2 regions of the Kitasatospora sp. YST-16 genome follow, and region 1 is predicted to be linked to the other one. Evidence: riboswitches for the same ligand, from Rfam matches in the RefSeq annotation. Region 1 holds a riboswitch; the other holds the start of a gene.
The links. A riboswitch is a leader RNA that binds a small molecule or an ion and turns the genes downstream of it on or off. The one in region 1 is predicted to bind glycine.
Positions count from the first base shown of each region.

Region 2: it holds a riboswitch for glycine, as region 1 does, so the genes downstream of both, gcvP (aminomethyl-transferring glycine dehydrogenase) here and gcvT (glycine cleavage system aminomethyltransferase GcvT) in region 1, are expected to answer to the same signal.

Region 1 is NZ_CP113837.1:4,765,379-4,780,394, forward strand. Features, by position in the region: gene glgX (glycogen debranching protein GlgX) at 1-46, opposite strand, end outside; gene OU787_RS21845 (L,D-transpeptidase) at 261-1,508, shown strand; gene OU787_RS21850 (L,D-transpeptidase) at 1,817-3,070, shown strand; gene OU787_RS21855 (L,D-transpeptidase) at 3,246-4,448, shown strand; gene OU787_RS21860 (ATP-binding protein) at 4,636-5,121, shown strand; gene OU787_RS21865 (L-serine ammonia-lyase) at 5,355-6,722, opposite strand; gene glyA (serine hydroxymethyltransferase) at 7,041-8,309, opposite strand; gene gcvH (glycine cleavage system protein GcvH) at 8,325-8,699, opposite strand; gene gcvT (glycine cleavage system aminomethyltransferase GcvT) at 8,792-9,910, opposite strand; glycine riboswitch at 10,062-10,165, opposite strand; gene OU787_RS21885 (enhanced serine sensitivity protein SseB) at 10,305-11,072, shown strand; gene OU787_RS21890 (enhanced serine sensitivity protein SseB C-terminal domain-containing protein) at 11,190-12,014, shown strand; gene OU787_RS21895 (ABC transporter permease) at 12,604-13,602, shown strand; gene OU787_RS21900 (ABC transporter substrate-binding protein) at 13,631-15,016, shown strand, end outside.
Region 2 is NZ_CP113837.1:1,032,563-1,047,578, forward strand. Features, by position in the region: gene pheT (phenylalanine--tRNA ligase subunit beta) at 1-1,653, opposite strand, end outside; gene pheS (phenylalanine--tRNA ligase subunit alpha) at 1,653-2,774, opposite strand; gene OU787_RS04790 (sensor histidine kinase) at 2,902-3,990, opposite strand; gene OU787_RS04795 (TrmH family RNA methyltransferase) at 4,035-4,904, opposite strand; gene rplT (50S ribosomal protein L20) at 5,008-5,394, opposite strand; gene rpmI (50S ribosomal protein L35) at 5,499-5,693, opposite strand; gene infC (translation initiation factor IF-3) at 5,828-6,541, opposite strand; gene OU787_RS04815 (DUF1844 domain-containing protein) at 7,006-7,386, shown strand; gene gcvP (aminomethyl-transferring glycine dehydrogenase) at 7,761-10,631, opposite strand; glycine riboswitch at 10,849-10,956, opposite strand; gene OU787_RS04825 (PRC and DUF2382 domain-containing protein) at 11,146-12,258, shown strand; gene OU787_RS04830 (MFS transporter) at 12,420-13,895, shown strand; gene OU787_RS04835 (DNA polymerase IV) at 14,025-15,016, opposite strand, start outside.

The DNA of each region.
Region 1 (15,016 bases):
GCTCCTGACGGCCCGCGCCCGCACCCAGCTCCTGCCACGCCGTCATGGCGACCCTCCCAGCAATCCGGGGGCCCGTCCCCGTTCTTCCGGTTGTTCCCTGTTCGACGGCCCTCGTCACCCCAGGTCGGGCGGCGTGACGCACCGTGATCGATCATGTGCCCAGCGGAGCCGGGTGCGGAAACCATTCGGTCGTGTCCGACCGGCGGAACCGCTCGTTGTGCCGGACGACGGGTGGTGGCGGAGGAACGCGGGAGGACGGCATGCGCGCCGCGGTACGGCTCTGGGTGCGGCGGACGGCGGCGGTGGCCGGCCTGGTGCTGCTGGCGGGCTGCTCCGGCGGGGGCGGGGGCGGGGGCGGGGGCGGCGGGGCCGACCGGCCGCCGGGCGACGCGGCGGCCGCCCCGCCGGTCTCCCGGGCCCGGCTCTCGGTGCGGCCCGGCGACGGCGCGCAGGACGTCCCGGCCGACGGCCCGGTGGAGGTCGCGGTCGCCGAGGGCCGACTGCTGGCCGTCCGGCTCGCCGACGACCGCGGCACCGCCGTCCCCGGCACGCTCAGCGCCGACGGCGCCCGCTGGACGCCCGACCGCCGGCTGGCCACCGCCACCGCCTACACCCTGGACGCGGTCGCCGAGGACGCCGCCGGCCTGCGCGCCGCCCAGCACGCCGCCTTCGCCACCGCCGCCCCCGCGCACACCTTCGCCGGCTTCTTCACCCCCGAGGACGGCTCCACCGTCGGCGTCGGCATACCGGTCTCGCTGCGCTTCTCGCACCCGATCGCCGACCGGGCCGCGGTCGAGAAGGCCGTCGTGGTGGTCGCCGACCCGCCGCTGGAGATCGCCGCGCACTGGTTCGGCGACCAGCGGCTGGACTTCCGCCCCGAGGAGTACTGGCCGGCCGGGACGAAGGTCACCCTGCTGCTGCGGCTCAAGGACGTCGAGGGCACGCCCGGCTACCTCGGCACCCAGGACAAGGACGTGCACTTCACCGTCGGCCGCGCGCTGGTGGCCGTCGTCGACCTGGACGCGCACACCATGACCGTCCGCCGGGACGGCGAGGTGCTGCGGGTGCTGCCGGTCAGCGCCGGCAGCCCCGAGCACGGCACCTACCTGGGCACCATGGTGGTCTCCGAGCGCCACGAGGTGACCCGGATGAACTCGCAGACCGTCGGCCTCGGCGACGAGTACGACATCAAGGACGTCCCGCACGCGCTCCGGCTGACCGCCTCCGGCACCTTCGTGCACGGCAACTACTGGAGCGACCCCGCGGTGTTCGGCGCCGCCAACACCAGCCACGGCTGCATCGGCCTGCCCGACACCAAGGGCGGCTCCGCCGACTCCCCGGCCGGCTGGCTCTACCGGCACACCATCACCGGGGACGTGGTGGAGGTCCGCGGCTCCCGCGGCGAGCGGGTCGCCCCCGACAACGGCCTCTCCGACTGGAACCTGCGCTGGTCGCAGTGGACGGCGGGGAGTGCGCTGCGGACCGACCGGCATCCGGAGGGTGGGTGAAGGAGCGGGGTGAGGGCCGAGTCCGGGCGGTGCCGACGAGGGAGCCGTGGCGGAGCCACGGCGACTGAGGAGAAGCCGTCCGGGCGACAGCCATCGGCCCGCGACGCCGCCCTCCGGATGCCGGCCGGTCCGAGTTCACTGAACCGGCACTCGGCTCCCGCCGAAGATTCACTCAGATTCGCCCGTTATCCTGACCGCGCGCGACCGGGGCCGAGGCGACCAAGCGCCCGGGCCGCGATCGGCCCGGGGCGACGGATCCCGGGCGCAGCACGGGTATTCGCCGGTGGTACCGGGAGGGGAGCAGCGCGGTGGAGACGGTTGGCAAGTCCTGGGCGGTGGCGGGGCAGGGGCGCCGGGCCGGGCGGTCGGCGGCGGCCCTGCTGGTCGGTGGTGCGCTGCTGCTGGGCACCGCGGCCTGCAACGACGGTGGCGGCGCCACCGGTTCGACCGACGCCAAGGGGTCGGCGAGCGCCGGGAGTTCGTCCTCGACCGACGCCGCGCCGAAGGTCTCGGCCGCCCAGCTGACCGTCACCCCGGCCGACGGGGCCACCGACGTGCAGCCCAAGGACGGCCTGCAGGTCGCGGTGGCCGGCGGCAAGCTCACCACGGTCGAGGTGACCGACAAGAACGGCAAGGCGGTGGACGGCAGCATCTCCGCCGACGGCCTGAGCTGGAAGCCGGCCGGCCAGCTGACCGTCGGCACCACCTACACCGTCGCCGCGCAGGCGGTCGACCCGGCGGGCCTGGTGGCCGCCTCGACCACCAGCTTCACCACGCTGACCCCGGCGAAGACCGCCTCGACCAACGACAACATCGCCGACAACGGCAACTACGGCGTCGGCATGATCGTCTCGGTCCGGTTCGGCAAGGCGATCAAGAACAAGGACGCGGTGCTGGGCGGCGTCACCGTCACCGGCTCCGACGGCACGGTGGCCAAGGGCCACTGGTTCGGCGACAGCCGGCTGGACTTCCGGCCGGAGAACTTCTGGACGCCGGGCACCAAGGTGACGGTCAAGTACCGCTTGAAGAACGTCGAGGTGGCGCCCGGCGTGTACGGCGACATCGACAAGGACGAGCCGTTCACCATCGGCCGCTACCAGGTCTCCACGGTGGACGCGGCGGCCCACACCATGACGGTGGACCGGGGCAGCGGCAAGACCGAGACCGTCCCGATCACCGCGGGCAACGACCAGAACGCCTCCTGGAACGGCACCATGGTGATCTCCTCCAAGGAGAAGGTCACCCGGATGAACTCGGCGACCGTCTCCAACGTCAAGGGCGACGAGTACGACGTCCCGGACGTGCCGCACGCGATGCGCCTGACCACCAGCGGCACCTACGTGCACGGCAACTACTGGAGCAGCGCCTTCGGCAAGTCCAACGCCAGCCACGGCTGCATCGGCGTGGCCGATGCCAAGGGCGGCAGCGACAGCTCGGCGGCGGGCAAGTTCTTCAACTCCTCGATCGTCGGGGACGTGGTGCGGATCAAGAACTCCAAGGGCCAGACCGTCTCCGGCGACAACGGCTGGAGCGGTTGGACCATCCCGTGGAGCAAGTGGTAGGCACCGGTGCGCGCGCCGTGACGGCCCGGTGGTCACCCGACCGCCGGGCCGTGGTCCGTTCGTGACCGTACCGGGACACTTCCCCCGCAACGTTTGACCGTCCCGGCCCGTCATATCAAACGAAAGCCCTGTCAGCCGACAGGCGGGTGCGTGGGGAGAACGGAACGTGAAGGCGATGCGCGGGGGATACGTGGTGGGGGCGCTCGCGGGCGCCCTGGTGCTGATGGCCACGGCCGGCTGCAGCTCCGGCGCGACCAAGTCGGACGACGCGAAGGGCGCCTCGGCCAGCTCCGGCGCGACGGCCGGTGACACCAAGCCGGCCGCGTCGACCGCGACCATCGCCATCGCCCCCGCCGACGGCACCACCGGGGTGAAGCCGACCGGCGAGGTCAAGGTGACGGCCGGCAACGGCAAGCTCACCTCGGTCAAGGTCACCGGCCCGGACGGCGTCGAGGTGCCCGGCCAGATCGGCGCCGACGGCAGCTGGGCCCCCACCGGCGCCCTCCAGGTGGCCACCGCCTACACCGTGGACGCGCTCGCCGAGGACGCCAAGGGCGCGGTCGCCAACGCGCGCTCCGGCTTCACCACCCTCACCCCCGACAAGGAGGCCGGCACCAGCGACAACATCGCCGACAACGGGGAGTACGGCGTCGGCATGATCGTCTCGGTGACCTTCAAGCGGGCGGTCAAGAACAAGGACGCGGTGCTGGGCGGCATCACCTTCGAGGCCTCCGACGGCACGACGGTCAAGGGCCACTGGTTCGGCGACAAGCGGGTCGACTTCCGGCCGGAGAACTACTGGAAGCCCGGCACCAAGGTCACCATCCACTACAAGCTGAAGAACGTGGAGACCTCGCCCGGCGTCTACGGCGACGTGGACAAGGACGAGCCGTTCACCATCGGCCGCTCGCAGATCTCCACCGTCGACGTCAACACCCACAAGATGGCGGTCGTCCGGGACGGCCAGCAGGTCGACACCGTCGAGTTCACCGCCGGCAAGCCCGGCTACGACACCTGGAACGGCGTCATGGTGGTGGAGGCCAAGGAGGGCACCACCCGGATGACCTCGGCCGGCGTCACCAAGGAGGGCTCCGGCGACGAGTACGACCTGGTGGTTCCGCACGCCATGAGGTTGACGGACTCCGGCACCTACGTGCACGGCAACTCGTGGAGCGCGGGCGTGATCGGGCACTCCAACGGCAGCCACGGCTGCATCGGCGTGACCGACACCAAGTCCGGCAGCGCGAGCGCCCCGGCGGGCAAGCTGTACGACTCCAGCCTGGTCGGGGACGTGTTCAAGGTGGTCAACTCCAAGGGCAAGACGGTCGACCCGTCCAACGGCCTGAGCGGCTGGAACACCCCCTGGGCCCAGTGGTGACGCTCGGGCGCCCGTTCGGTTGCTGACGGCATATGCCAAATGAATAGTGATCGTTTGCTCATTGTCCGTACGCACCTGCTCGCGTTCCGCAATGATGGGGCGCATGGCGGCATGGGGCGAAGCAGACCGGTCATCACTTCCACCGGCCGGCACCCGTGGTGACGATCCGTCAGGGATCGGCGCCGGCGTGGTGCTGGCCGACCTGGAGCGGCTGACGCCGGAGGAGATGGAGCACCTCTTCTTCGGCGTGCTCAGCGATCCCGACGCCGCGGAGGAAGTCCGGCTGCCCTCCCGCCCGGAGTCGGCCGGGGTGGCCCGGCGGCTGGTGCTCTCGGTGTTACGGACGTGGAAACTCCACCAGCTGCTGGAGGCGGGGGAGTTGCTCACGGGTGAACTGGTGGCCAACGCCATCCGGCACACCGGCGGTCGGATGATCGGACTGAAGGTGACCCGTCGCCCCGGCTGGCTCCGGGTCGAGGTCCGGGACTCCTCGCGCGCCCTGCCCTGCCTGATCGTCGCCCCCGAGGTCGGCTACCAGAACGGCAACGGCCTGCGCCTGGTGGAGTCGCTCGCCGACCGCTGGGGCGCCGACCTGCTGCCGCGCGGCAAGGGCGTCTGGTTCGAGATGAAGATCCGCGAACGGGCCGCCGCCGTCGCCGCTGCCACCCGCTGAACCCCCGCCCGGCCCGCCGCCTGGCATGTGAAGGTGAACTCAGCCACACGCCTTGGTTTCGATTTTGTTCGCCGGTTCATAGCGTGCGATAGTCATGCAAGTCGGGCAGAACAACCCGACACCCTCCCTCCGCCGGCACGCACCCCCTTGGCCGCCGGAGGACGCACAGGGGCCCCGGACCGCGAACAACCGCGGACAGGGGCCCCGTACCGTTTCCGGGGGCGATCAGCGGCTCAGCACTCGATGACGTTCACGGCGAGGCCGCCGCGCGAGGTCTCCTTGTACTTGATCTTCATGTCGGCGCCGGTCTCCTTCATGGTCTTGATCGCCTTGTCGAGCGAGACGTGGTGCCGGCCGTCGCCGCGCAGGGCCATCCGGGCGGCGGTGACGGCCTTCACGGAGGCCATGCCGTTGCGTTCGATGCAGGGGATCTGGACCAGGCCGCCGACCGGGTCGCAGGTGAGGCCGAGGTTGTGCTCGATGCCGATCTCGGCGGCGTTCTCGACCTGCTCCGGGCTGCCGCCGAGGACCTCGGCGAGGCCGCCGGCGGCCATCGAGCAGGCGGAGCCGACCTCGCCCTGGCAGCCGACCTCGGCGCCGGAGATGGAGGCGTTCTCCTTGAAGAGCATGCCGATCGCGCCCGCCGCGAGCAGGAAGCGGACGATCCCGTCCTCGTCGGCGCCCGGGATGAAGTTCAGGTAGTAGTGCAGGACGGCCGGGATGATGCCGGCGGCGCCGTTGGTGGGGGCGGTGACGACCCGGCGGCCGGAGGCGTTCTCCTCGTTGACGGCCATCGCGTAGAGGGTGACCCACTCCATCGCGTTGCCCGGCCCGATGCCCTCGGCGCGCAGCGCGCGGGCCGCGCTCGCGGCGCGGCGGCGGACCTTGAGCCCGCCGGGGAGGATGCCCTCGCGGGACATGCCGGCCGCGACGCACTCCTTCATGACGGCCCAGATCTCCAGCAGCCCGGCCCGGATCTCGGCCTCGGTGCGCCAGGCCTTCTCGTTCTCCAGCATCAGGCCGGAGATGGACAGGCCGGTCTCCCGGGTCAGGCGCAGCAGTTCCTCGCCGGTGCGGAAGGGGTGGCGCAGGGCGGTGTCGTCGGGCTTGACCCGGGCCTCGCCGATGGCGTCCTCGTCGACCACGAAGCCGCCGCCGACCGAGTAGTAGGTCTTCTCCAGCAGCGTCTCGCCGGAGGCGTCGTAGGCCCAAAGGGCCATGCCGTTGGCGTGGTAGGGGAGGGCCTTGCGGCGGTGCAGGACCAGGTCGTGGTCCGGGTCGAACGGGATCTCGTGGCGGCCGAGCAGGCTGAGCCGCTTCTCGGTGCGGATCCGCTCGACGTCGAGGTCGGCGCGGTCGACGTCGACCGTGCGGGGGGAGTGGTTCTCCAGGCCGAGCAGGACGGCCTTGGGGGTGCCGTGGCCGTGCCCGGTGGCGCCGAGCGAGCCGTACAGCTCGGCGCGGACGGTGGCGACCCGCTCCAGCAGGCCCTCGGAGTTGAGGCGGCGGGCGAACATCCGGGCCGCGCGCATCGGGCCCACGGTGTGCGAGGAGGAGGGGCCGATGCCGATGGAGAAGAGGTCGAAGACGCTGATGGCCACGGGGTGACGTCCTTGTCCGGTCTCGTGGTGGTGGTGCTGGGTCCCGTCTCGTGGACGGGGCGCGGCATGGAACGGGGCACCGCGCGCACGTCTTCCAGTGTGCGCGGTGCCCCGGGAAAGCTCGGTGGACCGCCGGTCGGCGGCCGGACGAGCGGGGTGGGACCGACCGGCGAACGGAGGGCGGCGTCGCGGGCCGATGGCTGTCGCCCGGACGGCTTCTCCTCGGTCGCCGTGGCTCCGCCACGGCTCCCTCGTCGGCACCGCCCGGACTCGGCCCTCGACCCGCTCCTTCTCCCGCCCTCCGTTCGCCGGTCGGTCTTACAGCTCCGGGTAGAGCGGGTGCTTGGCGGCGAGCGCGCTCACCCGGGCCTTGAGGGCCTCGGCCTTGGCCGCGTCGAAGCCCGGCTTGAGGGCCTCGGCGATGACGTCGGCGACCTCGCGGAAGTCCTCGGCGCCGAAGCCGCGGGTGGCCAGCGCCGGGGTGCCGATGCGCAGGCCGGAGGTGACCATCGGCGGGCGCGGGTCGTTCGGGACGGCGTTGCGGTTGACCGTGATGCCGACCTCGTGCAGGCGGTCCTCGGCGTCCTGGCCGTTGAGCTCGCTGTTGCGCAGGTCGACCAGGACCAGGTGCACGTCGGTGCCGCCGGACAGCACGGAGACGCCGGAGGCGGTGACGTCGTCCTGGAGCAGGCGCTCGGCGAGGATCTTCGCGCCTTCCAGGGTGCGCTGCTGGCGCTCCTTGAACTCCTCGGAGGCCGCGACCTTGAACGCGACGGCCTTGGCGGCGATCACGTGCTCCAGCGGGCCGCCCTGCTGGCCGGGGAAGACCGCGGAGTTGATCTTCTTGGCCCACTCGGCCTTGGAGAGGATGACGCCGCCGCGCGGGCCGCCCAGGGTCTTGTGGGTGGTGGTGGTGACCACGTCCGCGTACGGCACCGGGGAGGGGTGCAGCCCGGCGGCGACCAGGCCGGCGAAGTGCGCCATGTCGACCATCAGCAGGGCGCCGACCTCGTCCGCGACCCGGCGGAACTCGGCGAAGTCCAGCTGGCGCGGGTAGGCGGACCAGCCGGCGATGATCAGCTTGGGCTGGTGCTCCTTGGCGAGGCGCTCGACCTCGGCCATGTCGACCTGGCCGGTCTTCTCGTCCACGTGGTACGCGGCCACGTTGTAGAGCTTGCCGGAGAAGTTGATCTTCATGCCGTGGGTCAGGTGACCGCCGTGGGCCAGGTTCAGGCCCAGGATGGTGTCGCCCGGCTGGATCAGCGCGAACATCGCCGCGGCGTTCGCCTGCGCGCCGGAGTGCGGCTGCACGTTGGCGTGCTCGGCGCCGAACAGCTCCTTGATCCGGTCGATGGCGATCTGCTCGACCACGTCGACGTGCTCGCAGCCGCCGTAGTACCGGCGGCCGGGGTAGCCCTCGGCGTACTTGTTGGTGAGCACCGAGCCCTGGGCCTCCATGACCGCCACCGGGGCGAAGTTCTCGGAGGCGATCATTTCCAGGGTGGTCTGCTGGCGGTGCAGCTCGGCGTCGACCGCGGCGGCGATCTCCGGGTCGAGCGCGTGGAGGGACTGGTTCAGGACCGTCATGAGGGGGTCTCCCGGTCAGGCGCCGGTGAAGGCGGTGTAGCCGTCGGCGTCGAGCAGCTCGTCGGTCGCCTCGACCCGGACCTTGAACAGCCAACCGCCCTCGAAGGGCTCCGAGTTGACCAGGGCCGGCTCGTCGATGACGGCCTGGTTGACCTCGGTGACCTCGCCGGTGGCGGGGGAGTAGAGGTCGCTGACCGACTTGGTGGACTCAAGCTCGCCACAGGTCTCACCCGCGGTGACGGTGTCACCCACCGCAGGGAGCTGGACGTAGACGATGTCGCCGAGGGCGTCGGCCGCGTGCGCGGTGATGCCGACCGCCGACACCCCGTCCACGGCGGCGGTCAGCCACTCGTGCTCCTTGGTGTACTGCAGGTGCGTGGGGTTGCTCATGACGTCATTCTCCAGGATCGCGGGAGGGGAGGGCGCGGCCGTCCGCTGGGCGGACGAACCGGAAAAGGACTGTTCCGAAGGGGGCGCGGGGGTCAGCGGGCGCGCTTGTAGAACGGCAGCGCGACGACCTCGACCGGCTCGGCCTTGCCGCGCACGTCCACCGCGACGGCGGTGCCCGGCTCGGCGTGCGCGGCGTCCACGTACGCGATGGCGATCGGCTTGCCCAGGGTCGGGGACGGCGAGCCGGAGGTGATCCGGCCGATCACGGCGCCCTCGGCGTCCACCACGGAGTACTCGGCGCGCGGGACGCGCTTGCCCTCGGAGACCAGGCCGACCAGCTTGCGCGGCGCCTTGGCCTCGGCCTGCGCCGCGGCCTCCTCCAGGGCCTTGCGGCCGACGAAGGCGCCGTCGTTGGTGGTCTTGTCGAAGCGCACCACCCGGCCGAGGCCCGCGTCGAACGGGGTCAGCTCGGTGGACAGCTCGTGCCCGTACAGCGGCATGCCGGCCTCCAGGCGCAGCGTGTCGCGGCAGGACAGGCCGCACGGGACCAGGCCCTCGGCGGTGCCGGCCTCGGTCAGCGCGGTCCACAGGTGCTCGGCGTCGGCGGGGGCGCAGAACACCTCGAAGCCGTCCTCGCCGGTGTAGCCGGTGCGGGCCAGCCAGACCTGGCGGCCGGCCACGGTGGCGGGCAGCAGGGCGTAGTACTTGAGGCCGGGCAGGTCGGCGTCGGTCAGCTTGGCCAGGATGCCGCCCGCCTCCGGGCCCTGGACGGCGAGCAGCGCGTAGGCGTCCCGGTCGTCGCGGACGACGGCGTCGAAGCCGGCTGCGCGCTCGGTCAGCGCGTCCAGCACCACCTGGGCGTTGGAGGCGTTGGCGACCACCAGGTACTCGTCCTCGGCGGTGCGGTAGACGATCAGGTCGTCCAGGATGCCGCCGTCCTCGCGGCAGATCATGGTGTAGCGGGCGCGCAGCACGCCGAGCGCCGAGATGAAGCCGACCAGCGCGTGGTCGAGCAGCTCGCCGGCCTGCGGGCCGGAGACGGTGATCTCGCCCATGTGCGAGAGGTCGAAGAGGCCGGCCCGGGTGCGGACCGCGAGGTGCTCCTCGCGCTCGCTGCCGTAGCGCAGCGGCATGTCCCAGCCCGCGAAGTCGGTCATGGTGGCGCCGAGCGAGCGGTGCAGCGCGTCGAGCGCGGTCAGGCGGAGGGACACGACAGGACTCCCGGGATCTGGAAACGGGCAGGCTGGGGCGAATCTCCCCCATCTGTCGTCGAACCTGAGAGCTTCGCCGCCTCCTGACAAGGATGGCGGCTTGCACCGTGGGTGGGCGCACGGCGCGGCCGTGTCCACTTTCCAGATCTGCCTAGCCCGGGCGGTAGGGGTGCCTGAGAGATTCCGGGGAGGACTTGCTCCTTCGGCGCCGGTCGCGGCCTGATCAGGCCGTTCCGGCTCTCCCGCGCGGGTTCGAGCGGCCGGTATGAAGTTTGGGCGGGCCCATCATGGCATGCCGGGGGCCCCCGGTGGGAGAGGGGCCCGGTCACACCCGCGCACGGGGGGCGCCCGCGCGCCGCTAACCTGATCGCAACCGCGGATGTGGAGGGGCGAGATGGGGTTCCCGCTGGACGGGGCGCTGGAGGGCGGGGCCTGGCCGGCCAACGAGCTGGAGCAGGTGCTGACGGCCGCGCTCGGCGACCCCGGGGCGACGCCCCGGGTGATCGAGGTGCTGGCCCGCAGCCAGGTGTGGATCCCGCTGCCGTCCGGCACCGCGCCGGACGCCGACTCGCTGGACCTGCCGACGCTGGAGCTGGCCGGCGCGCCGTACGTCCCGGTGTACTCCTCGCAGGAGCAGTACCTGCAGCACTGCCCGGGCATCCCGTTCGCCATCGCCCCGATGTGGGAGTTCGCCCGCGGGCTGCCGCTGGGCATCGGCATCGCGGTCAACCCGGAGGCGCCGGTGGGCATCCCGGTGCCGCCGGAGGGCGTCGGCGAGCTGCGGCGCGGGCCGCGCGGCGAGCAGTGGGAGGCGCAGGGGGTGGCCGAGGGCGCCCGGGTGGCGCTCAAGGAGCCCGAGGCGCACCAGGAGCCGTACGCCTTCCTGGCCGCCGCGACCGGCGAACTCGTCGCGCTGCCGGGCGTCCTGACGGCCCGTCGGGCGCTGGCCCGGGTGGAGGGCGAGCCGACCCTGCTGTACGTCGGCGTGCAGCTGGACCCGGCGGCCCCCGCCGACCCGGCCGAGGTGAACACCGCGCTGGGCCGGGCGCTCGGAACCGCGCCGCCCAGCTGGGGCGTCCACCTGGTGCTGCTCGACCTGGTGGCCGACCCGGTGGTGGAGTGGATGCTGGGGCGGGTGCAGCCCTTCTACGTGCGGCCGTGACGGCGGATCCGGTCCGGCGCGCGGGGCCGGCGGCATGACGGCCGCCGGGTCCGCCCCATAGGGTTGCCCGGTACACCGGAGCACGGCGGAACGGACGACAGAGAGTAGGGCGGCGACGTGACGGGAGCGGTCGGCGACCCGGGGGCGGTCGAGCGCGCCCTCGCAGCAGTCGCACCGGAACGCTGGGAGGCGTACGAGGGGCTGCTGCGCGCCCTGGCCGGCGGGCAGGTCTGGATGCTGCTGTGGCACGGCAGCCCCGGCAGCCCGGACGCCCAGTACGGGAACATGGACGTCGGCGGGCACGGCTACGCGCCCTGCGCGACCTCCCCCGGGCAGCTCGCCGCCAGCGGCTGGACGCGCGCCCACGAGGTGGTCTCCGGGCCGGAGATCGCCGCCTCGCTGTACCGCTCGCGCTGGGGCCTGTGGCTCGACCCGCACCGCCCCGGCGGCGGCGTCGGCGTGCCCTGGGCCGACCTGCGGCGGATCGCGCTCGGCCTGGACCGGCTGCCGGCCGGCCCGCTGCGGATCTCCGAACCCCCGGTGCAGGGCTCGCCGTTCTTCTCCGTGCTGGAGCAGCAGGCGGGCGAGGTGCGGCCGCTGCGCTCGCTGCGCCGGGCCTGGGTGCAGCCGGTGCTGGGCGAGGGCTACCTGGCGATCGGGCTGGACCTGTACGACGCCTCGCCGCCCTCCGTGGAGGCGGCCCGGGCGCTGGTGCAGCGGGCCGCCGCGCAGGCGCCCGACGGGCCCGGGGTGTCCACCGTGATGATGGCGGACGAGTACGACCCGGTGGCGATGTGGATGTGGGCCAACGCCCGGCCGTTCTTCGACCGGCAGGGCGCCCCGCAGGCCCAGCCCACCGGCTTCGGTTACGCAGCGCAACCACCGGCCGGGCCCACCCAGGGGTGGCCGCAGGCGCCCTGGCCGGGTTATCCGGGCCGTTGAACCTACCCTGACGCTCCGTCGAAAAACCCCCGCCCCGACCTTTTCCCCGGTCGGCGGGGGTTTTTTGCCACCTCATGATCTACGCGCGCCATCCCTTGTGCCACCTGGCGTTTTCCCGCCAGTGGCGGGGTGTCGTCAGTGCGCCCCTTGACGGACACGTAACAGCTGTGTGAAGAGCGATATGCGCGCGCAACGGAAGTGCATGCGGACAGATCACAGTTAGGCATCCTTCGGCATGGGGGTCTTCCGCCGGGTACGTCCCATGACAGAGAGTGCTGCGCAATGCGGAGCGCGAGCCGAACCTCACGAAGGTGAACGCGCCCCCGCCAGAGCATGAACCGCACGACGCGTTTCTCCGTGCGGCAGCACCGTGCACTTCGGAGCCCCTCCCCGCCGGGGAGCGGCCCCGCTCGGCGACCTCCGACCCGGAGGCGACCCGGGGGAACCCGCACCACCAGCAACGCCCTGCTTGCTCAACGCACTTCTGCACCGCCGCATCGGCGTCCGGCACCACCGAACCGCTCTGCACTTCCGCACCGCACGCGACTCCGTGGGCCGGCCACCGTCGGCGAGGGGAACGAACTGACTCATGACCACACCCACCGAGACCTCGGGTCCGGCGGCCGGCGCGCAGCCTGACGGCTCGTCAACCACCGAGCCGCCCAAGAAGATCGAGGGACGCTCACCCGGCCGCATCGCCTGGGAGCGCCTCAAGCGCGACAAGGTCGCCCTGGCCGGCGGCGCCGTGGTGATCCTGCTGATCCTGGCGGCCGTCCTGGCACCGGTGCTCACCGCGCTGTTCGGACACCCGGTCGACGAGCCGCACCCGGACCAGATCAACCCCGACCTGGGCCTGCCCAAGGGCTCGTTCGGCGGCATCAGCGGCGACTACCTGCTCGGTGTCGACCCGACCTTCGGCCGCGACGTGTTCTCCCGGATCCTCTACGGCGCCCGGATCTCGCTGCTGGTCGCGCTCGGCGCGGCCGTGGTGGCGATCACCATCGGCGTGGTGCTGGGCATCATGGCCGGCTACTTCGGCGGCTGGGTGGACTCGGTGATCAGCCGGGTGATGGACGTCCTGCTGGCCTTCCCGCAGCTGCTGTTCAGCATCGCCCTGGTGTCGGTGATCCCCAACTCGGTGCTGGGGCTGGGCGACACGACCGTGCGCGTGATGGTTCTGATGACGGTGATCGGCTTCTTCGGCTGGCCGTACATCGGACGCATCGTCAGAGGCCAGGCGATGTCGCTGCGCGAACGCGAGTTCGTCGACGCTGCCCGCAGCCTCGGTGCCGGCCGCGCGCACATCCTGTTCCGCGAACTGCTGCCCAACCTGGTGGCGCCGATCCTGGTCTACACGACCCTGATCATCCCCACCAACATCCTGAACGAGGCGGCGCTCAGCTTCCTCGGGGCCGGCGTCCGGCCGCCCACCCCGTCCTGGGGGCAGATGCTCTCGGACGCGGTGGGGATCTACCAGGCGGATCCCACCTACATGGTGATCCCCGGTCTCGCCATCTTCATCACCGTGCTCGCCTTCAACCTCTTCGGTGACGGCCTGCGTGACGCTCTCGACCCCAAGGGCAACTGAGCCCGCAATTCTGGAGGTTCCCCAACCCATGAAGCGAAACAGGACGCTCGCGGCCGCCGCGCTGGTGGTCACCCTCGCCCTCACCACCGCCGCGTGCGGCGGCAGCAAGGGCGGCGGCACGGGCGGCGACAACGCCTCCGGCAAGGCCGGTGCGGCGGGCTTCAACGCGGCGGCCGAGAAGGTGGTGAACCCGTCCGACAAGAAGGGCGGCACCCTCAACCTCTGGACCACCACCGACGTGGACTCGCTCGACCCCGGTCGCGCCTACTACGCCTCGGTGTGGAACTACGAGCGCTTCTACACCCGCACCCTGCTCGCCTTCGACGGCAAGCCGGGCAAGGACGGCCTGCAGCTCGTCCCCGACCTGGCCTCGGCCAAGCCGGAGATCTCCGCCGACGGCAAGACCTACACCTTCAAGCTGAAGCCGGGCCTGAAGTTCGAGGACGGCTCGGTCATCACCTCGAAGGACATCAAGTACGGCATCGAGCGCATCTTCGCGCAGGACGTCATCTCCGGCGGCCCGACCTACCTGGTCAACGAGCTGGACCAGGGCCAGGGCTACAAGGGCCCCTACACCGACAGCGACCCGAACAAGCTCGGCCTGAAGTCGGTGCAGACCCCGGACGACACCACCATCGTCTTCACGCTGGCCAAGCCGAACTCCGACTTCCCGTACCTGCTGGCCATGGGCTCCGCCGCCCCGGTCCCGCAGAAGCTGGACACCGGTGCCCAGTACGGCCAGAAGCCGGTCTCCTCCGGCCCGTACAAGTTCAAGTCGGTCGAGCCGGGCAAGGAGTACGAGCTCGTCCGCAACGAGAACTGGGACCCGGCCTCCGACCCGTTCCGCAAGGCGCTGCCGGACACCGTCAAGCTGACCGTCACCACCAACGCGGACGACATGGACTCCCGCCTGCTGGCCGGCACCGCCGACCTCGACTGGGCCCAGACCGGCCTGTCGCAGGCCGCCCAGGTCAAGGTGCTCCAGGACCAGTCGCTCAAGGCCAACACCGACGACCCGTACAACGGCTTCATCCGGTACATCACGATGGCCCCGTCGGTCGCCCCGTTCGACAACCAGCACTGCCGCAACGCGGTGCTGTACGCGGCCGACACCACCGCCCTGCAGACCGCCCGCGGCGGCTCGGTGGCCGGTTCGCTGTACGGCTCGATGCTGCCCCCGAACATCCTCGGCTCCGACGAATACGACCCGTTCGGCCTGACCAAGGGCAAGCCGAACCTGGACAAGGCCAAGGAGGAGCTGAAGGCCTGCGGCAAGCCGGACGGCTTCAAGACCACCATCGCGGTGCGCGGCAACAAGCCGAAGGAGGTCAACTCCGCGGTGGCGCTGCAGACCGCGCTGAAGGCCGTCAACATCGACGTCACCGTCGACCAGTACGACGGCAAGCTGATCTCC
Region 2 (15,016 bases), 3.7 Mb from region 1:
GACGGTGCGCCGGCGCGCGTCGTCCGCGTCCAGCCCGAGGCCGTCGAAGGAGGCGTCGCCGACGAACGGGTACGCGTTGATCTCCACGTAGCCCGCGCCGGCCAGCGCCACGCCGACCCGCCGGTGGAAGCGCTGCGCCTCGGACAGGCCGCGCCCGGGCGGGGTGACCGGCATCCGGGCCGGGACGTTGTCGTAGCCCTCCAGCCGGATGACCTCCTCGGCGAGGTCGTACGGGTCGGTCAGGTCGGGCCGCCAGGACGGCGGGGTGACCTCCAGGACGTCCGTCCCGACGACCGAGCAGCCGACCTCCTGCAGGCGGCGGGTGACGGTCTCGCGGCCGTACTCGGCGCCGGCCACCCGGTCGGGCAGGTCGGCGTCGATCGGGATGGTGCGCACCGGGTGCGGGGCCGCGATGTCGGTGACCCCGGCCTCGGCGGTGCCGCCGGCGATCAGCACCAGCAGGTCGACGGCGCGCTGCGCGGCGGCCCGGGCGGCCTCCGGGTCGACGCCGCGCTCGAAGCGCTTGGACGCCTCGGAGGGCAGCTTGTGGCGCTTGGCGGCGCGGGCGATGGCGACCGGCTCGAAGTGCGCGGCCTCGATGATGATCTCGGTGGTGCCGGTGACGGCGCCGGTCTCGGCGTCGACGACCGGGTCGAGGATCTCGGTGGTGGCGCCGCCCATCACGCCGGCCAGCCCGATCGGGCCGGAGTTGTCGCAGATCAGCAGGTCCTCGGCGGACAGCTTGCGCTTGACGCCGTCCAGCGTGGTCAGCGTCTCGCCCTCGGCCGCCCGGCGGACCTGGATCGGCCCGTCCACCCGGCCCCGGTCGTAGGCGTGCAGCGGCTGGCCGACCTCCAGCATCACGTAGTTGGTGATGTCGACGGCCAGCGAGATCGGGCGGATCCCGGCCTTCTGCAGGCGGCGCTGCAGCCAGATCGGCGACTTCGCGCCCGGGTCGACGCCGGTGACGGTGCGCGCCACGAACCGGTCGCAGCCCACCGGGTCGGCGACCTTCACCGGGTAGCCGTACGCGTTGGCCGGCGGCACGTCCAGCAGCGCCGGGTCGGCCAGCGGCAGCCCGTACGCGGCGGCGGCCTCGCGGGCCACGCCGCGCATCGACAGGCAGTAGCCGCGGTCGGGGGTGACCGCGATGTCGAGCACCTCGTCGACCAGCTGCAGCAGTTCGAGGGCGTCGGTGCCGGCCTCGTACTCGGGCGGCAGCACGATGATGCCGTTGTGGTCGTCGCCCATGCCGAGCTCGCGGGCGGAGCAGATCATGCCGGCCGAGGTGTGGCCGTAGGTCTGCCGGGCGGAGATCGGGAACGGCCCGGGCAGCACGCCGCCGGGCAGGATCACCACGACCTTGTCGCCGACCTGGAAGTTGGTGGCGCCGCAGACGATCTCCTGCGGCTCGCCGGTGCCGTTGGCGCCGCCGACGTTGACGAAGCAGTGCCGGATCGGCTTCTTGAAGCCGGTCAGCTCGTCGATGGAGAGCACCTCGCCGACCACCAGCGGGCCCTTGATGTCGGCCCCGAGCTGCTCGACGGTCTCCACCTCGAGCCCCGCGCGGACCAGCCGGGCCGCGACGTCGCGGCCGGTCTCGCCCGCCGGCAGGTCGACGTACTCGCGCAGCCAGGAAAGCGGGACGCGCATCAGATCTCCATCCCGAACGGGAGGGTGAAGCGGACGTCACCCTCGACCATGTCGCGCATGTCGGCGACGTTGTGACGGTTCATCAGGATCCGCTCCAGGCCCAGGCCGAACGCGAATCCGCTGTAGCGGTTCGGGTCGATGCCCGCGGCGACCAGCACCCGCGGGTTGACCACGCCGCAGCCGCCCAGCTCGATCCAGCCCTCGGAGGAGCAGGTACGGCACGGGCGGTCGGGGTTGCCCACCGAGGCGCCGCGGCACACGAAGCACTGCAGGTCGATCTCGGCGCTGGGCTCGGTGAACGGGAAGTACGAGGGGCGCCAGCGCAGTTCGAGGCCGCCGCCGATCAGCTTCTCCACCAGCACCTCGATGGTGCCCTTGAGGTGGCCGAAGGTCAGGCCCTCGTCCACCGCGATCGCCTCGACCTGGCGGAACACCGGGGTGTGCGTGGCGTCCAGCTCGTCGGTGCGGTAGACCCGGCCGGGGCTGACCGCGTACAGCGGCGGCTCGCCGGCCAGCATCGCGCGGATCTGCACCGGGGAGGTCTGGGTGCGCAGCACCATGCCGGAGTCGGCGGTGCCGTCGGGCGCCTCGACGAAGAAGGTGTCCTGCATCGAGCGGGCCGGGTGGTCGGCGTGCAGGTTGAGGGCGTCGAAGTTCAGCCACTCCGCCTCGACCTCGGGGCCGGACGCCACCTGGTAGCCCATGGCGACGAAGGTGTCCTCGATCCGCTCGGCGAGCGTGGTCAGCGGGTGCCGGGCGCCGCGCGGCACGCGGCCGTACGGCAGGGTGACGTCCACCGCCTCCTCGACCAGCACCCGGGCGTCGCGCTCCGCCTCCAGCTCGACCTGGCGCTTGGCCAGGGCCTGGTTGACGGCGCCGCGGGCCTGGCCGATCAGCTTGCCCGCGGCGGCCTTGGCCTGCGGGGGCAGGGCGCCGATCTCGCGGTTGGCGAGCGACAGCGGGGAGCGGTCGCCGGTGTGCGCGACCTTCGCCTGCTTGAGCTCGTCGAGGTCGGCGGCGGCGGCGAAGGCGGCGATCGCCTCGTCCCGGGCCTGCTCGACCACTTCGGGCTTGAGGGCCTCGACCTCGACCGGGTCGTACGACTTATTGGGTGCCGACATCTCTATCTTTCCCGTGCTCCTGCTCGTGATCAGGTCTGCTGCGTCGCCGGGCGTCCAAGAACGCCAAGGGTCGAGTGTAGTCGCAGGCCGCGACCCCCCACCGCGACGGACCGCGCCGCCGGGCGGCTCAGAGCATGAAGTCGGGGACGCCCGCGGGCAGCACGAACCGGAACCGGGCGCCGCCGCCGTCGGCCCGGCTGATCCGGACCACCCCGCCGTGCGCCTCCACGATGCCCTTCACGATGTACAGGCCCAGGCCGGTGCCGCCGCGCCTGGAGCCGCGCCAGAACCGGGTGAACACCCGCGGCATCGCCTCCTCCGGGATGCCCGCGCCCTGGTCGCTGACGGTCACCGCGGTGCCCTCCACCGCCCGCGGCGGCGTCCCGGGCGTCTCCACCAGCTCCCGCGCCGCCCCGACCTCGATGGTCACGGTGCCCTCGCCGTGCCGGACCGCGTTCTCCAGCAGGTTGGCCAGCACCTGGTCGAGCTTGTCCGGGTCGCCCCACTGCTCGGCGGGCGGCCCGGCCACCCGGATGTCGAAGCGCTCGGCGGGGATCCCGGCGGCCACCTTCCCGGCCACGTGCCGGTGCACGGCCGCGGCCAGGTCGATCCGCTGCTTGCGGATCTCCAGCCGGCCGGCGTCGATCCGGGAGATGTCCAGCAGTTCGGCGATCAGCCGCACCACCCGGTCGGCGTCCGCGTCGACGGTCTCCAGCATCACCCGCTTCTGGCCGTCGTTGAACCGCTCCCACTTGGCCAGCAGCGTCGCCGTGAAGCCCTTGACGCTGGTCAGCGGGGAGCGCAGCTCGTGCGCGACGGTGGCGATCAGCTCGGCGTGCGAGCGCTCGGTGCGCCGCCGCGCCTCGGTGCCGCGCAGCGTCACCACCACCTGCCGCACCGGCCCGCGCGGCACCTCGCGCACGTACCTGGCGCACACCAGCACCTCGCGCCCGTCCAGCAGCAGGTTCCGCTCGGGCTGCCCGGTGCGCACCGCGAGCCCGCCGTACGGGTCGGTGAGCCGCCACCAGCGGCGGCCGTCCAGGTCCTCCAGCGGCAGCGCCCGTTCCAGCTCGACGCCGATCGCGTGCCGCGCGGAGCGGCCGGTGATCCGTTCCGCGGCCCGGTTGAAGACCACCACCCGGCCCTGCCCGTCCGCGACCACCAGCCCGTCCGGCAGGTCGTCAGGTTCGACCGGTGCCCAGTTGACGCCGCCCATGGGTGTCCTCCCCGCCCGCCCCCTCGCAGGCCCAGGAACCGACCCTAGCGCGCCGGGCCCTCGGCGCGACACCCGCTGTGGGAGCGCTGGGCGCGCGCGGAGGCGTACAGGCACACGGCGGCCGCCGTGGCGAGGTTCAGGCTCTCCGCGTGCCCGTGAATGGGCACCCGCACCACCTCGTCCGCCAGCGCGCGGGTCTCCTTCGGCAGGCCCCACGCCTCGTTGCCGAACACCCAGGCGCACGGGCCCTCCAGGGTGCCCTCGTCCAGCTCCTGGTCGAGGTCGCGCTCCCCCGCGCCGTCCGCGGCCAGCACCCGCACCCCGGCCGCCCGCAGCCGCGCCACCGCCTCCTCGACCGGCACCCCGGTCGCCACCGGCAGGTGGAACAGGCTCCCGACGGACGCCCGCACCGCCTTCGGGTTGTACGGGTCCACCGAGGCGTCGGTCAGCACCACCGCGTCCGCCCCGGCCGCGTCCGCGGTCCGCAGCACGGTGCCCGCGTTCCCGGGGTCGCGCACGTGCGCGAGCACCGCGACCAGCCGGGGCCGGGCCGCCAGCACCTGCTCGAACGGGGTGTCGATGAACCGGCACAGCGCGACGATGCCCTGCGGGGTGACGGTGTCGCAGATGTCCGCGACCACCTCCTCGGTGGCGGTCAGCACCGGCAGCCCGGCCTCCCGCGCGGCGGCCACGATCTCGGCGTGCCGCCCGGCGGCCTCCGCCGTCACGTACACCTCCACCACGGCGTGCTCGCCGTCCGGCAGCCGCCCGAACGCCACCGCCTCCCGCACCGCCTGCGGGCCCTCGGCCAGGAAGCGCCGCTCCTTGCCGCGCTGGCTGCGCTTGGCGAGGCGGCGGGCGGCGACGACGCGCGGGGAGCGCAGGGAGGTCAGCAGGGGGGTCTCGGTGCTCATGCTCACGATCTTCGTCACGGGCGGGCGGGGGCGCGGTACGCAACGGACCCGCAGGCCGGGCGGCCTGCGGGTCCGGGGAACGCTTTCAGGGCGAGCGCCTGGATCAGGCGGCGACCTTGGGGGCGTTGACGTCCGCCGGGAGCGCCTTCTGGGCGACCTCGACCAGGGCGTGGAACGCCACGGTGTCGTTCACCGCGAGGTCGGCCAGCATCTTGCGGTCGATCTCGACGCCCGCGGCCTTGAGGCCCTGGACGAAGCGGTTGTAGGTGATGCCGTTGGCACGGGCAGCGGCGTTGATGCGCTGGATCCAGAGCTGGCGGAAGTCGCCCTTGCGCTTCTTGCGGTCGTTGAAGTTGTAGACGAGCGAGTGGGTGACCTGCTCCTTGGCCTTGCGGTACAGGCGCGAACGCTGACCGCGGTAGCCGGAGGCCCGCTCGAGGATGACCCGGCGCTTCTTGTGGGCGTTCACTGCCCGCTTGACGCGTGCCACTTCATTACTCCTTGGTTCCGGACCTCGGATCGTGCCGGCGGTCCGTTATTCGATTCGGTCGGTAAGGATCAGCGGGTGCCCGCGGCGCTGCCGCGGGCGGGCGATCACTTGCCGAGAAGCTTCTTGATCTTCTTCGCGTCGCCCGGGGCCATCTCGGCGTTGCCGGCCAGCTTGCGGGTCAGCGTCGAGGGCTTGTGCTCGAGCAGGTGGCGACGGCCGGCACGCTCGCGCAGCACCTTCCCGGAGCCAGTGATCTTGAAGCGCTTGCTGGCGCCGCTGTGCGTCTTCTGCTTCGGCATGTCGCCGTATCTCCTCGTCGGTCCGTTCCGGCCCGCACCGTGCGGCGCGGGCCGGAACTGGATGGATCTCGTCTCCAGGGCGGGACGCCCCGGAACCGGGTGCCTCGGCTCCCCGGCCACCCGAGCCCGAAGGCTCAGGCGTCCTGGGCAGCCTCGGCGGGCTGCTCGACCTCGGCGGCCTCGGCAGCGTCGTCCGCGGTGTCGGCGGCCTCGGTCTCCTCGACCTCCGCCACCTCGTCCTCGACGTCGTCCGCCTGGTCCGCGGCCGGTCCGCGACCCAGCCGCTCCGCCTTGCGGGCGTCAGCGGCGGCGCGGGCCTCGGCCATGGCCTCGGTCTTCTTCTTGTGCGGGCCGAGAACCATGATCATGTTTCGGCCGTCCTGCTTCGGAGCGGACTCCACGAAGCCCAGGTCCTGGACGTCGTCCGCGAGCCGCTGCAGCAGTCGGAAGCCCAGCTCGGGGCGGGACTGCTCACGACCGCGGAACATGATCGTGATCTTGACCTTGTCGCCCTGCTTGAGGAACCGGACGACGTGACCCTTCTTGGTGTCGTAGTCGTGCGGGTCGATCTTCGGCCGGAGCTTCATCTCCTTGATGACCGTGTGCGCCTGGTTCTTGCGCGCCTCACGGGCCTTCATGGCCGACTCGTACTTGAACTTGCCGTAGTCCATGAGCTTGCACACCGGCGGGCGCGCCGTGGCGGCGACCTCGACCAGGTCCAGGTCGTACTCCTGGGCAAGCTCCAGCGCCTTCGCGAGCGGGACGATGCCGACCTGCTCGCCGCTGGGACCGACGAGTCGCACCTCGGGGACGCGAATCCGGTCGTTGATGCGGGGCTCGGTGCTGATGGGGCCTCCTCGGTTGCACCTTTTCCGATGCGGCCGTCGGGCGGCGGTCGCACGTAGTGGTTCTCGACCACTGGGCGGGGCTTCATTCATGCTCCGCTGCCGCCCTGCCGCCTGGCAGGAGCACCGAACGCACGAAAAAAGCCCCGCACGGTACAGGCGGGGCTCCACACGTTCCGGGATGTCCTGGCGGACACCACTGGCAGCGAACAATCCTTGCGGCGCTCGCCACGGACCGGACCCGTCGGCCCTTCGGCCGATCAGGTGGGAGACTGTCGCGGCTGCCCTCTCGGGCCTCCTGGAGTGGAGCCTCCACTTGCTGGCCGGGCACCCCGAAGAGTCGCCTGGCCGGTCAGTCTCGAATCATACCAGCGTTCCGGGCCCGACCGGTATTCCAGCCCCCTCCCACCCGCCTTGTACGCTCCTTCCGTACTGCGCTTTCGCACCAGCACCCCCGGAGTGACACCTTGACCAGCCAGCCCGACCACGCGCACGAGTCCGAGTCCGACCAGGCCCTCGGCTTCGACGACCTGACCCGCGACATCGCCGAGGTCCCCGCCGTCGAGGTGATCACCACCGTCGCCGTCCACCTGATGAGCGCCGCCGCCGTCAAGTGCGGCCTCGCCGAGGGCGGAGAGGCCGACAAGGACCTCGACGAGGCCCGCAAGCTCATCACCGCCCTGGCCGGCCTGGTCACCGCCGGAGCCCCCGAGATCTCCAACTTCCACGCCGCCCCCCTCCGCGACGGCCTCCGCTCCCTCCAGCTCGCCTTCCGCGAAGCCTCCCTCGTCCCCGACGCCCCCGGCTCCGGCCCCGGCGAGAAGTTCACCGGCCCCGTCTACTCCTGACCCGCCCCACCCCACCCCGCAGAAGCCGCCCCCACCGGGCGGCTTCGCCGTTTCCCCGCCCCTCTCCCCCTCCCCGCCGGAGGCGCCTCCTCCTCTCCCCCGCCGGAGGCGCCCCTCCCCGCCCCGCCAGGGGCGCGGGGAACTGCGCGCAGCGGAAGGGCACACGCAGAAGCCGCCCGGCCGAGGGAACTCCCCCGCCGGGCGGCTTCCGCCTTTCCCCTCCCCTCCCCGCCGGAGGCGTCTCCCCCTCTCCCCCGCCGGAGGCGCCCCTCCCCGCCCCGCCAGGGGCGCGGGGAACTGCGCGCAGCAGAAGGGCACACGCAGAAGCCGCCCGACCGAGGGAACTCCCCCCGCCGGGCGGCTTCCGCCGTCAGCTACGCGTCGTACTCGTCCATCGGCGGGCACGAGCACACCAGGTTCCGGTCCCCGTACGCGCCGTCGATGCGTCGCACCGCCGGCCAGTACTTGTCCGCCGGGTTGACGCCCGCCGGGAAGACCGCCTCCTCGCGGGTGTACGGGTGCGCCCACTCCCCGGCCAGCATCGACGCGGTGTGCGGGGCGTTGCGCAGCGGGTTGTCGTCCGCCGCCCACTCGCCCGCGCCGACCTTCTCGATCTCGCCGCGGATGGCGATCATCGCCTCGCAGAAGCGGTCGATCTCGTGCAGGTCCTCGGACTCGGTCGGCTCGATCATCAGCGTCCCGGCGACCGGGAACGACATGGTCGGCGCGTGGAAGCCGTAGTCGATGAGCCGCTTGGCGATGTCGTCGACGCTGACGCCGGTCTCCTTGCTGAGCGGCCGCAGGTCGATGATGCACTCGTGCGCGACCAGCCCGCCGGGGCCGGTGTAGAGCACGGGGTAGTGCGGGGCGAGCCGCTTGGCGATGTAGTTGGCGTTCAGCACGGCCACCTGGGTGGCGCGCTTGAGGCCCTCGCCGCCCATCAGCCGGACGTACGACCAGGAGATCGGCAGGATCGCCGCCGAGCCCCAGGGCGCGGCCGAGATCGGCCCGACGCCGGTCGCGGGGCCGGCCTCGGCCTGCAGCGGGTGGTTGGGCAGGTACGGCGCGAGGTGCGAGCGCACCGCGACCGGGCCGACGCCGGGGCCGCCGCCGCCGTGCGGGATGCAGAAGGTCTTGTGCAGGTTCAGGTGCGAGACGTCCGCGCCGAACTTGCCGGGCTTGGCGAGGCCGACCAGCGCGTTGAGGTTGGCGCCGTCGACGTACACCTGGCCGCCGGCCTCGTGGACGAGCTCGCAGATCCGGGTGATCTCGGTCTCGAACACGCCGTGGGTGGACGGGTAGGTGACCATCAGCACGGCGAGCTGCTCGCGGTGCTGCTCGATCTTCGCCTTCAGGTCCTCGACGTCCACGTCGCCGTCGGCGAGGGTCTTCACCACGACGACCCGCATGCCGGCCATCGCCGCCGAGGCCGCGTTGGTGCCGTGCGCCGACGAGGGGATCAGGCAGACCTCGCGCTGGGTGTCCCCGTTGGCCCGGTGGTACGCCCGGACGGCCAGCAGGCCGGCCAGCTCGCCCTGCGACCCGGCGTTCGGCTGGATCGACACGGCGTCGTAGCCGGTGACCTCGACCAGCTGCTGCTCCAGCCCGCGGATCAGCGTCAGGTAGCCCTCGGCCTGCTCCACCGGCGCGAACGGGTGCAGCTGCCCGAACTCGGGCCAGGTGATCGGCTCCATCTCGGTGGTCGCGTTGAGCTTCATGGTGCAGGAGCCCAGCGGGATCATGCCGCGGTCGAGCGCGTAGTCCCGGTCGGAGAGCCGGCGCAGGTAGCGCAGCATGGCGGTCTCGGAGCGGTGGCTGTGGAAGACCGGGTGGGTGAGGTACTCGTCCTCGCGCAGCAGCCCGGCCGGCAGCGCGTCCGCGTCCTCGGCGACCTCGGCCGACACCCCGAACGCGGCGAACACGGCCGCCAGGTGCTCGCGGGTGGTGGTCTCGTCGCACGACACGGACACCCGGTCGCCGTCGACCTTGTGCACGTTGACGCCGCCGGCCAGCGCCGCGGCGACGACCTCGTCGGCCCGGCCGGGGACGACCGCCGTCACGGTGTCGAAGAACGCCCCGTGGGCGAGTTCGACGCCGCCCGCGCGCAGGCCCGCGGCGAGCGCGGCGGCGTAGCGGTGGGTGCGGCGGGCGATGTCGGCGAGGCCGTCGGGGCCGTGGTAGACGGCGTACATGGAGGCCATCACGGCGAGCAGCACCTGCGCGGTGCAGATGTTGGAGGTGGCCTTCTCGCGGCGGATGTGCTGCTCTCGGGTCTGCAGGGCGAGCCGGTAGGCGCGGTTGCCGTCGGCGTCGACGGAGACGCCGACCAGGCGGCCGGGCAGGTTGCGGGCGTGCTCGGCGCGCACCGCGAGGTAGCCGGCGTGCGGGCCGCCGAAGCCCATCGGGACGCCGAAGCGCTGCGAGGTGCCGCAGGCGATGTCGGCGCCGAGTTCGCCGGGCGAGCGCAGCAGGGTGAGCGCGAGCAGGTCGGCGGCGACCGCGACGACCGCGCCGAGCCCGTGCGCCTGCTCGATGACGGCCTTCAGGTCCCGCACCGCGCCGGACGCGCCCGGGTACTGGAGCAGCACGCCGAACACGCCGCGCTCGGCGATCCCGGCCGGGATGCCGTCGCTCAGGTCGGCGGTGACGACCTCGACGCCGGTCGGTTCGGCGCGGGTCTGGATCACGGCGAGGGTCTGCGGCAGGGTGTCCGCGTCGACCAGGAAGACGCCGGGCTTGTTCTTGGTGACCCGCCGGGCCAGCGCCATCGCCTCGGCGGCGGCGGTGCCCTCGTCGAGCAGCGAGGAGCCGGAGGTGTCCAGGCCGGTCAGGTCCGCGACCATGGTCTGGAAGTTGAGCAGCGCCTCCAGGCGGCCCTGCGAGATCTCCGGCTGGTACGGGGTGTAGGCGGTGTACCAGGCCGGGTTCTCCAGCACGTTGCGCAGGATGACCGGCGGGGTGAAGGTCCCGTAGTAGCCGAGGCCGATCATCGAGGTGAGGACCTGGTTGCGGCCGGCCAGTTCGCGCAGCTCGGCGAGCACCTGGGCCTCGCTGCGGCCGGCGGGCAGGCCGAGCGCGGTGAGGCTGCGGATGGCGTCGGGGACGGCGGCGTCGGACAGCTCGTCCAGGGAGGCGTAGCCGACCTGGGCCAGCATCTTCTGCTGGGCGTCGCTGTCGGGACCGATGTGGCGGTGCTCGAAGGGGCTGGCCTGCTCAAGGTCGCTGAGCGTCGGCTGGGCGTTCATGGGGGTCGGGCCTCCTGGTCGCGGACCGGCGGTGGTACGCACGCGGTCGGCGGCCGTGGGGGCGCCTGGGCGTACGAACCCGTCAGCCTCCCCCTCTGTCATCGGTACCTGAGAGCTTCGCACGACCGGGCCGGGGCCCGTCCGGCTTGCACCGTCGGCGAGGGCGGGGGCCGGTCGGCTCCGGTGCCGACGGTCCTGCCCTGCTTTCCAGAGTGACCTGTCCCGTTCGGTACGGATGCCTGAGAGATTCCGGGGAGGGGTTGCTCCTTCGGCGTCCCGCGTCCGGCCTGTTCGGGCCGGTTCGGGACTCTCCCGAGCGGGCTCGGCGGTCGCCTCCGAGGTTACCAGCGCGGGCCTCCCGGATCACCGGTGCGGCCCTGTGATCTGCCCCGGACGGCGGTGTCCGGAGTGCCGCCGTCCGTTACGTGCCGTTTGGTGTGGAGTGGCGGCCCGGCACGCTCCTCCGGCCGCCTCCGGACGGACCTTCCCAGGAGCAGCAGGACTGGAGGACAGCGTGCAGACCGATATCGATCCGCGCGACCTGATCGGACACAAGGCGGTCGACCGGAACGGTGACAAGATCGGCACGGTCGACGAGGTGTACCTGGACGACGCCACCGGCGAACCGGAGTGGGCGGCCGTCCGCACCGGGATCTTCGGCCGGGACGCCTTCGTCCCGCTGACCACCAGCGAGTTCTCGGGCGAGGAGCTGCGCGTCCCGTACGACAAGTCGCTGATCAAGGAGTCGCCGGACTTCGGCGTGGGCCAGCACCTCTCGCCGGCCCAGGAGCTGCAGCTGTACCGCTACTACGGGCTGGACACCGGCGCCGACGCCGGTTCGGGCCCGGCGGCGAAGCCCGCGGCAGCGGCAGCGGCGGCCGGGACGGCGGGGGCGGCGGAGGCCGCGAAGGAGCACCCGCGCCAGGAGCCCGCGTCGGCGCCCGCCGCAGCCGCTCCGGACCGCGACTTCGGCACCGTCGCCTCCTCCCCCTCCCCGACCCCGGCCCCGACCGCCGCCGCTGCCGCCTTCACCACGGCCAAGCCCCAGCAGGCACAGCAGGCCCAGCCCCAACCGCACTCCCAGTCGCAGTCGCAGTCCCAGTCGCAGCCGGCCCCGGTGGAGCCGACCGCGCCGGTGGAGATCACCTGCCGCGAGGAGCGCATCGACGTCAGCACCGAGTGGCACGTGGTGGGCACCACCCGGCTGCGCAAGTACGTGACCACCGAGCAGGTGGAGCGCCGGGTGCCGGTGGTGCGCGAGCGGGTGCGGGTGGAGCGGATCCCGGTGTCGGACGCGGAGCGGGCGGCGCTGAGCGAGCAGGAGATCGCCGAGGCGGTCGAGGAGGTCACGCTGCGCGAGGAGCGCCCGGTGGTGCGCAAGTACCTGGCGCCGATCGAACGGGTGCGGCTGGTGGTCGAGCGGTACACCGAGGAGGAGGTGGTCCGCGAGGAGCTGCGCCGTGAGCAGGTGGAGGTGCACGACGCGGCCGCCGGCGGGGACGGCGAGGCGCCGCAGCAGCGCCAGCCGTGGAACGCGCAGCCGCAGTCGCCGACGGCGGGCAGGCCCCAGGCGTCGGCCGCGAACGGCAGCTCGGAGCACGCCCGGCCGGAGCCGCTGCGCTCCTGACGGTTCGCCAACTGCCCGGCCCCGGACCGCTTCGGCGGGCCGGGGCCGTCGCTTTGCCAAAGCTTCACCAATCGATATTTGACAGAGTGAAGCATCTCCCGACAAAGTTATTTCAGATCCTGCACTATCGCCTGTCTGAAGCAACCGTCGGAGGAGTCCCCGTGAGTGAGGCACCACAGCCCACCCCCACGGCCGCCAAGCCCACCAGCGCCCGGGTCCTGCCCGCCCTGATCCTCGCCATGCTGGCGTTCAGCGTGGTGCAGACCGCGGTCGTCCCGATCCTGCCGGGCCTGGCCCGCGAGCTGAACGTCTCGGGCTCCAGCGTCACCTGGCTGATGACCGCCAACCTGCTCTCCGCCGCGGTCCTCACCCCGCTGCTGGGCCGCTTCGGCGACCTGCGCGGACGCAAGCCCATGCTGCTGGTCTCGCTGGCCGGCCTGGTGCTCGGCTCCGGCCTCGCGGTGGCCACCCACTCCTTCACCTGGCTGGTGGTGGCCCGGGTGCTGCAGGGCGCGGGCGGCGGCGTGCTGCCGCTGGCGATCAGCATCGTCCGCGACGAGCTGCCCCGGCACAAGGTCACCGGCGGCGTCGCCGCGATCTCCGCCTCGATGGGCGTCGGCTCCGGCCTCGGCCTGGTCGCCACCGGCCTGCTGCTGGAGCACTGGAGCTACAAGTCGATCTTCTGGATGGGCCTGGTCTTCGGCCTGATCGCGGTCCTGCTGGTGGTCCTGCGGGTGCCCGCCGACCCGGTCACCGACAAGGAGGGCGGCGCCGACCCGCTCGGCGCGCTCACCCTGGCCGGCTGGCTCTCCGCCCTGCTGATCGCCGTCAGCCAGGGCAACCACTGGGGCTGGACGTCCACCCGCACCCTCGGCCTGTTCGCCGTCGCCGCCGTGGTCGCCCTGCTCTGGATCCTGGTCGAGTCCAAGGTCTCCCACCCGCTGGTCGACCTGTCGATGATGGCCCGCCCCGCCGTCGCCTTCACCAACCTCTCCGGCCTGCTGATCGGCTTCGGCATGTACGGCTCGTTCATGGTGATCAGCAACTTCGCGCAGACCCCGGAGAAGCTCGCCCACTACGGCTTCACCGCCACCGTCCTGCACGCCGGCATCATGCTGCTGCCCTCCGCGATCGGCTCGATGGTCGCCGCCCCGCTCGGCGCCCTGCTGATCGCCCGCCGCGGCCCCCGCCTCCCGCTGGTCCTCGGCGGCTTCCTCGGCGCCGTCTCGATGGCCTACCTGGCGCTGCGCCACGGCGCCGAGTTCGACCTCTACTTCTCCTCCGCGGTCTTCGGCCTCGGCGTCGGCCTCGCCTACGCCGCGATGCCCGCCTACATCAACGGCGCCGTCCCCGCCGAGCAGTCGGGCATCGCCAACGGCATGAACGCCGTCCTGCGCACCGTCGGCGGCGCGATCGGCACCGCCGTGATGAGCGCGATCCTCACCGGCGACACCCTCAAGCTCCCCATCCCGCTGCCGGTGCAGCTCCCCACCGAGAACGCCTACCAGAACGCCTTCTGGGTGGCCGGCGTGATGTGCCTGATCGCCGCCGCCGTCCCCTTCGCCATCCGCGCCGTCAAGGCCGCCCCCGTCCCCGCCGAGCAGGCCGCCCCGGCCCTCGCCAAGACCGACGCCTGACCAGGCGTCCCCTCGCGTCCTGGACACGCGCGAGCAGCGGACGGACCCCCGCGCCAAGGGCATCGGCGCGGGGGTCCGTCCCCTTTCCCCGCCCCTCCCGCTTTCTCCTCCCGCCCCGCGCCCTCGCCGCTACCCGGGCGGCAGCCTGAGCGGGAGCGCTCCCGAGGCCTCCAGCGCCTCGTCCCCCACCGCGAACGTCCGCACCCGCCCCACCCCCGAGTACGGCGTCTCGAACCGCACCGTCACCCGCCCGACCCCGCTGCCCTGCACCCAGCCGGGCCCGAACTCGCGGTGCGTGACGTCCTGCCCGGGCCACCACCGGCGGGCCGCCGGCTCGGCCGGAACCGCCTCCGCCAGCGCCTCCTCGACCACCGCGGCCGCCCCCGACTCCCGTTCCTCCCGCTCCAGTTGGGCGAACAGGTCCTCCTGGGTGTAGTCCGCGAGCTGGGCCACGCCCACGCCCAGCAGCCGCACCCCGCCGGTGACGTCGACCTGCATCGCCAGCCGGCGCGCCGTCGCGGTGATCACCTCCTCGTCGTCCGTCGGCCCGCGCAGCGTCTCGGAGCGGGTCAGCGTCGAGAAGTCGAAGCGGCGGACCTTCAGCACCACCGTCCGCCCGGAGCGCCCGGCCGCCCGCAGGCGGCGCACGCACCGCGCGGCGAGCTGCTCGATCTCGCGCAGGATGCGGTCCCGGTCGGCGAGGTCGACCTCGAAGGTGTCCTCCACCGAGACCGACTTGGCGTCCCGGTCCGGCACCACCGGCCGCTCGTCCCAGCCGATCGCCATCTGGAACACGCCCGCGCCGTGCGCCTTCCCGAGCAGCCCGACCAGCTCCGCGAACCCGGCCTCCGCCAAGTCCGCCACCGTGGTCAACCCGGCCCGGCGCAGCGCCTGTTCGGTCGCGGGGCCGATCCCGGGCAGCGCCCGCACCGGCATCGGGGCCAGCACCGACCGCTCGGAGCCGGGCTCGATCAGCACCAGCCCGTCCGGCTTGGCCCGCTCGGAGGCGATCTTCGCCATCAGCTTGGACCCGGCGACGCCGACCGACGCGGTCAGCCCGGTGTGCTGCACGATGTCGGCCCGCAAGTCCTCGGCCAGCGCGAGCACCAGCTGCGCGCCCT